DNA from 3 places in the Sphingobacterium sp. UBA6645 genome. Region 1 is predicted to be linked to each of the others. Evidence: riboswitches for the same ligand, from Rfam matches in the RefSeq annotation. Region 1 holds a riboswitch; each other region holds the start of a gene.

The links. Region 1 has a riboswitch for S-adenosylmethionine ahead of metE (5-methyltetrahydropteroyltriglutamate--homocysteine S-methyltransferase). Riboswitches for the same ligand answer to the same signal wherever they lie in the genome.
Region 2: another riboswitch for S-adenosylmethionine. It lies ahead of B2400_RS12570 (methylenetetrahydrofolate reductase); the one in region 1 lies ahead of metE (5-methyltetrahydropteroyltriglutamate--homocysteine S-methyltransferase).
Region 3: another riboswitch for S-adenosylmethionine. It lies ahead of B2400_RS12170 (O-acetylhomoserine aminocarboxypropyltransferase/cysteine synthase family protein); the one in region 1 lies ahead of metE (5-methyltetrahydropteroyltriglutamate--homocysteine S-methyltransferase).

The regions. Positions count from the first base shown of each region.
Region 1 covers NZ_DKLH01000022.1:37,775-40,045, reverse strand. The annotation lists gene metE (5-methyltetrahydropteroyltriglutamate--homocysteine S-methyltransferase) at 1-1,069, opposite strand, end outside; SAM riboswitch class I at 1,140-1,240, opposite strand; gene ahcY (adenosylhomocysteinase) at 1,837-2,271, opposite strand, start outside.
Region 2 covers NZ_DKLH01000068.1:15,782-18,052, reverse strand. The annotation lists gene B2400_RS12570 (methylenetetrahydrofolate reductase) at 10-966, opposite strand; SAM riboswitch class I at 1,012-1,110, opposite strand; gene rimM (ribosome maturation factor RimM) at 1,190-1,717, opposite strand; gene B2400_RS12560 (SusC/RagA family TonB-linked outer membrane protein) at 2,076-2,271, shown strand, end outside.
Region 3 covers NZ_DKLH01000063.1:1,696-3,966, forward strand. The annotation lists gene B2400_RS12165 (homoserine dehydrogenase) at 1-36, opposite strand, end outside; gene B2400_RS12170 (O-acetylhomoserine aminocarboxypropyltransferase/cysteine synthase family protein) at 101-1,408, opposite strand; SAM riboswitch class I at 1,644-1,757, opposite strand; gene B2400_RS12175 (hypothetical protein) at 1,936-2,271, opposite strand, start outside.

The sequences.
Region 1 (2,271 bases):
AGTTTTTAACTTCTTTAGGAAGCGACTCTTCGTTATTTTCGTTATCTAAATCAAATGGAACGTGCAATAATGACGATGAAGGAGCAACCCATACGCGGTCTTTACCTAAAGCATCAACTGCTTGTTTGATTTTTACTAAAGAGTTTTCGTAATCATTTTTCCAGATATTTCTTCCTTCGACAATACCTAAAGATAAAGTCAATGAAGCTGGAACTTTTGATAATATAGTGTCAAGCTGTTTTTCACCACGAACTAAGTCTAGGTGTAACGCGTATACCGGAAGACTAACTGCTGTGTCTTCGTTGTCGCGTAGAGCTTCGAAATATGTAGCAACGATTAATTTAACGCCTTTCGCAGCAGCAGCAAGTTTTTCAAAAACTTTACCGTACAATGCGCGAGTAGCATCATCAATATCAAGCGCTAAGAAAGGTTCGTCGATTTGAACGTATTGAGCACCAGCTTCCGCTAACTTTGATAAGATTTCTTCGTATACAGGAAGTAAGTTATCGATAAGGTCGATACGGTTAAATCCTGATTCTTTTTCCTTACCTAATAATAAGTAAGAGATTGGGCCAATGATAACTGGTTTAGTCTCAATACCCAATTGTTTAGCTTCGTTATATTCGCTTAAGAATTTTTCAGAAGTTAATTTGAATTCTTGGTTTTTTACAAACTCAGGAACGATATAGTGGTAGTTCGTGTCGAACCATTTTGTCATTTCCATAGCAGTAACATCTACGCCACCCTCTTGGAAACCACGAGCCATCGCAAAATATAAGTCTAAGTTATATTGGCGATCGATTTTATTTAATAATGAATTGTAACGAGCAGGGATTGCACCTACAGTTAAAGATAAGTCCAATACTTGATCGTAAAATGAGAAGTCATTCGATGGGATCAAATCGATACCCGCTTCTTGTTGAGTCTTCCAGTTGCCTTCACGGATTTTCAGTCCAGCTTGCAATAATTCTTCCGCGCTAATTTTCTTCGCCCAGTAAGCTTCGTTAGCTTTCTTTAGCTCGCGGAATGCACCCACACGTGGGTATCCTAAGTTGTTCGTTAATAACATACAGTATTGAATAAATTTTTAATCTACTATTTTACTTTGCTAGAGAAGGCCACTTAGGACTAGTGAACTTGGCTTATCATTCCTTTTTCAAAGGTAGAATTTAGCACCTTGTCAAGAGACAGGTTGCTAAGGCTTCATCGGGTCTATTCCCTCTGCCTTTCTCTATAAGCGACGGCTAAGATATGGAGAAGAATTGAATAAAACAAAAAAAAGTAGTTAGTATTTAGTAGTTAGTAGTTAGACCTATGGCGGAAATTGATTTTAGATGTTAGATATTGGAATTTGTCTTGAAGAAAGGAAAGGAAGGATGCAAGGATGAGCAGGATATTTGGCATGCGGTAAAAGTGAGGGACAAATTGCCCACCATAGTTCTTTATACTAAGTACTAACTACTAAATACTATTTCTGAACCAGGAAAGGAAGGATTCAAGGATTGACAGGATCAGGTATAGTGGAGAATGATGGGATTCAGATCATAATCGTGCGTTTCAGAAGACGTTTCACTAAACGTCTCCTATAAAAAATATAATTCATCCGCTATCAAACGTAATACACGATCCTGCTCATCCTTTTATCCTTCCTTTCCCTGTTCAAAACAAAATTCCCTTCCTTTCCCTGTTCAAAACAAAATTCCCTTCCTTTCCTATTTCAAAGACAAAATCCCAATTCTAAAATCCTTCCTTTCTTCAAAACAAACCACAAAAAAACCTGCATTGCTGCAGGTTCTTAAATCTTACATCTAATATCTGATGTCTAATATCTAATATCTAATAACGATACGCTTCCGGCTTGTAAGGGCCTTCTACCGTAACACCGATATATTCTGCTTGTTCTTGTGTTAGTTCTTCTAACTCTACACCGATATGTGCTAAGTGTAAACGAGCAACTTTCTCATCTAAGTGTTTAGGAAGTGTGTACACTTGCTTTTCGTATTGATCTGTGTTTGTCCACAACTCTAATTGCGCTAAAGTTTGGTTAGTGAACGAGTTTGACATTACGAAAGAAGGGTGACCAGTTGCACATCCTAAGTTTACTAAACGGCCTTCGGCTAATAAGATAATATCCTTACCGTCGATTGTATATTTATCAACTTGCGGTTTGATTTCCACTTTAGTAGATCCGTAGTTGTCATTTAACCAGGCAACATCGATTTCATTATCGAAGTGTCCGATATTACAAACTACAGTTTTATCTTTCATTGC
Region 2 (2,271 bases), on a different contig from region 1:
TATCTAATCCTACACTAATTTTTCTACAATCTTCTTCGTCGGTCCCGGATTACTCATTGTATAGAAATGTAATACTGGCGCGCCAAACTCAATCAGTTCTTTACACTGTTGCACTAACCACTCCTCGCCTACCTGGCGCACATCCGCATTAGTCTTACATGCATCCACAGCATCGCTCAATTCCTCAGGGATATCCAAGTGAAAGATTCGAGGAAGCGTAATCAACTGATTCTTCGTTGTCAGGGGTTTCAAACCCGGAATAATCGGAACATGGATACCATGCTCACGACATTTCGTCACAAATTCCTTGTACTTCTCCACGTTGAAGAACATTTGCGTAACAATAAACTCCGCACCCATTTCCACCTTCTTCTTCAACCATTTAAAGTCTGTATTAAAGTTTGGTGCCTCGAAGTGCTTCTCCGGATAGCCCGCCACTCCGATACAGAAGTCGGTCTTTGCCGAGCTCTCGATATCCTCATGGAGATAACGACCATTGTTCATATCAACGACCTGCTCCAGAAGATCCGTCGCATAGGCATGACCACCAACCGTCGGTATAAAGTCCGAATCACCTTTTCTCGCGTCTCCGCGTAGTACCAACACATTATCAATACCCAAAAAGTTAAGATCAATCAAAGCATTCTCGGTCTCCTCTTTCGTAAAACCGCCACAGATCAAATGCGGAACCGCATCCACCTTATACTTACTCATAATCGCAGCACAGATAGCAACAGTGCCCGGACGCTTACGATAGGCGACACGCTCTAATAGACCACTGGAATGCTGTTTATACAGGTAATCCTCGCGATGGTAAGTAACATCAATAAAAGGCGGATTGAACTCCATAAGCTCATCCATGGTCTTGAAAATACTCTGAATTCCCTGTCCTTTTGCCGGTGGCAATAACTCAAATGAATATAGGGTCTTACCCTGTGCGTTCTTAATGTGGTCTACGATTTTCATAAAATTCCTTTAGGCTTAGAGAAAACACAGCGATACCTGAGTTTCAGCTTATCTTTCCCTATCGGGGTAGAATTTAGCACCTTGTCAAGGGACAGGTTGCTAAGGCTTCAGCGGGTCTAGTCCCTCTGCCTTTCTCTATAAGCGAGGGCTAATATCGCTAATAGAAGCAAGAACTCAAAATGAAAACCAGAAAATAAAATGGAAAAATATCGAAAACGCCGTTCTACTGCTCGAAATACATATCGATCAATCCCTCAGGAAGACGAAGTACAACAACCTGTTCCTCAGGATCTATGCCTACAATGAAGTTTTCGTTCAATGGGAACATCACTTCCGTGCCATCCATATCGACCGTAGCGATGAACTGCTGCGGCATCTCTTGCACCTGTGTAATCTCCCCAAGCTCACCTTCTTCCTCTTCAATTGCCATGTAACCTACTAAATCCGTGTAACGGAAATCATCGGGATCTCGCTCAGGCTTCTGATCTAGCGGCAAATACATTTTCTTCTTGATCAAAGGCTGGGCCTTATCAATATGATCGATGTCCTCAAAAGTAGCGTAAGCCGTACTATTGTTGTGCATCTTCAACGTATCAACGAAGTAGGGTACTAACTTCTTATTCACCTCGAGAAACAATACATCAAAATCCAAATCCATATAGTCCTCAAATTCAAAGAATAATTGCACCTCCCCTTTCAAGCCGCGGGTTTTACTGATGTAACCTATATAGAATGTTTGATCGATTGTCATAGCATGAATTTAAATACAAAAGTACAGAAATAATCGGACAATAAAACGCCTAAGGCACGCCGCTGCAATACCGTCCAATTTAACAATTAGGAAAATCAAAAAAACAATGAAAATCAGGCAAAATGACAGGGATATAATTAATTGATACATAGTTGTTGAAGCAACTTAATGATATCAAAAGTATTACTATTTATATTAAAAAGCCATTTACATGTTGTTGCATATGCAATCGTTTGCATAAAAATACGCAAACGTTTGAGTTTAAAAATGATATAGCATTCTATTTACAAAAAGTTAATATTGCCGCAACAATACTAAATTGTGTAGCCAAGATCTACTTTTATTAAACAAGACGCTTATGTGCAAAAAAAGATTATCCAGGGCATTTCTTGCCAGTACGTTTTACCCAATTACATCGGTACTGACATTAGCCCTACTTACCCCAGATGCTGTGTTAGCATCTAACCTAAAAGAATCCAGTTCTATTCATGCCCTTGCTTTTCAAGAAGTAGTTAGTGGTACTATTAAAGGTGCTACAGGACCATTAGCCGCTG
Region 3 (2,271 bases), on a different contig from region 1:
GAACCCAAACATCCCGATAACAAGTTTTTTACTCATGGTATTCTTTTAGTGTTCTCTTTTCGTTTTTATATTCTTATTTGCAATCAATTGGTGCTTATACCTACTTGATTTTCTCAAAAGCTTGCTCTAGATCTGCTTTGATATCGTCGATATGCTCAATACCTACCGATAATCTTAGCTGTCCTGGAAGTACACCAGCCTTAGCTTGGTCTTCAGCACTTAATTGCTGATGCGTTGTTGCAGCAGGGTGGATAATTAACGTCTTCGCATCCCCAACATTCGCTAGGTGGCTGATCAATTGCAAAGCATCGATGAAGTCATTTGCTTTCTCAACACCGCCTTTAACAGTGAATGATAAAACAGCACCGTAGCCATTCTTTAAATACTTCTGTGCATTTTGATGATATGGGTGGTTTTTCAATCCAGGGTAGCTAACTTTCTCTACTTGAGGATGAGCATCCAACCATTGTGCAATCTCTAATGTGTTATCAACATGACGTTGAACGCGTAATGATAAGGTTTCTAAGCCTTGTACCAATAAGAAAGAGTTGAATGGAGATAGGGCAGGACCGAAGTCTCTCAGGCCTTCTACTCGCGCTCTAATAGCAAACTGTATGTTTCCAAAAGGACCATTCTCACCAAATACATCAGCGAAAACTAATCCATGATACCCTTCTGAAGGTTCTGAGAATTGTTTGAATTTGCCATTTCCCCAGTTATAGTTACCACCATCGATGATGACACCACCGATACTAGTACCATGTCCACCAATCCATTTTGTTGCAGATTCAACAACAACGTTCGCACCATGCTCCAATGGCTTAAACAAATAACCTCCAGCACCGAATGTATTGTCCACGATTAATGGAAGGTCGTGCTTCTTCGCAACAGCAGCAATGCGCTCAAAATCCGGGATGTTGTAGCTCGGATTTCCGATTGTCTCCACGTAGATAGCTTTTGTTTTATCATCAATCAAAGCTTCAATTTTATCAGCATCCGTATCTTCTGCAAAGCGAGCTTCGATCCCTAAGCGTTTAAAAGAAACTTTGAATTGGTTGTAGGTACCTCCGTACAGATTTGCACCCGATACAAAGTTATCACCTGCCTCTAGGATATTCGTTAAAGCGATGAACTGTGCCGCTTGTCCCGAAGCAACAGCAACTGCCGCAACACCTCCCTCTAATGCAGCGATGCGCTTTTCAAACACATCCGTTGTCGGGTTCATGATACGGGTATAAATATTTCCGAATTGTTTTAATGCAAATAGATTAGCACCGTGCTCTGCATTTTCAAATACATAAGACGATGTTTGGTAGATAGGCAATGCTCTAGAACCAGTAGTAGGGTCTACTTCTTGTCCTGCATGTACCTGTAATGTTTCAAATTTTAAGTTCTTAATATCAGCCATTGTTGTAATTTTTTAAAATGATAAATAATGAATTATGTTCTTTAATCGCTAAGCTTTGGTCGTCATGTAGAGGTATGAGAATTCCTTATCCAAGGAATCTGGGAATACCGACGACTATCGCATTCGTGAACAGGTGTTCACGACGAAAAAGATAGTATAAGGAGAGTTGCTAGCAGGTTTGCCGCTAGAAAATCCAATAAAAGAATTTGTAAATGTTGAAGTCATAGTCTTTTGTCATTTATATGCTCCGCAGCTTAATTGCTTTGGACAGGAATTGGCACCTTTTCAATCGTTATTGAAGGTTGCCAGTGGGTCTTTGAGCCAGTCTCTCGCCACTTCTTTATAAATCAAGACCAATCGTTTTGAAGGGTTTTGATTAGGTGCCAATTGCTCGGCACTGCGCAAATATACATTGCTAAAATCAATTATGCAATGTTTTTTTAATAAACAAGCTTCTGAATTCGATAAGTATTGAAAATATCGAACTCAGAAGCTTGCAAAAATATCAATCTGATAATAGCCTCAGCTTAATAAGAACCAGGTTTTAAATCGCGCATTTGGATAATCTGGTCTACGATGTAGACCGTGTTTCCACGCCATGGCAATACACCACGGTATTCCTTGTAGTGAAGATCGAATACTTTTCCGCTGTTCACTTCCAGAATACGATAGATAGAATCGTTCTCCACAGAAAACTCAAACTGATTGCTCGTTAATCCTGTACCGGTTTTAGTTGCGCCAAAGCCTTCTTGAATCAGTTTTCCTTCGTAGGTCTTAAATATATTACCTTTCTTCACGGCATAGTTCAAGACGCCGGATTTTACGCCCTCGCCAAAAACATTGTAGTAATTCCAATAGACCCA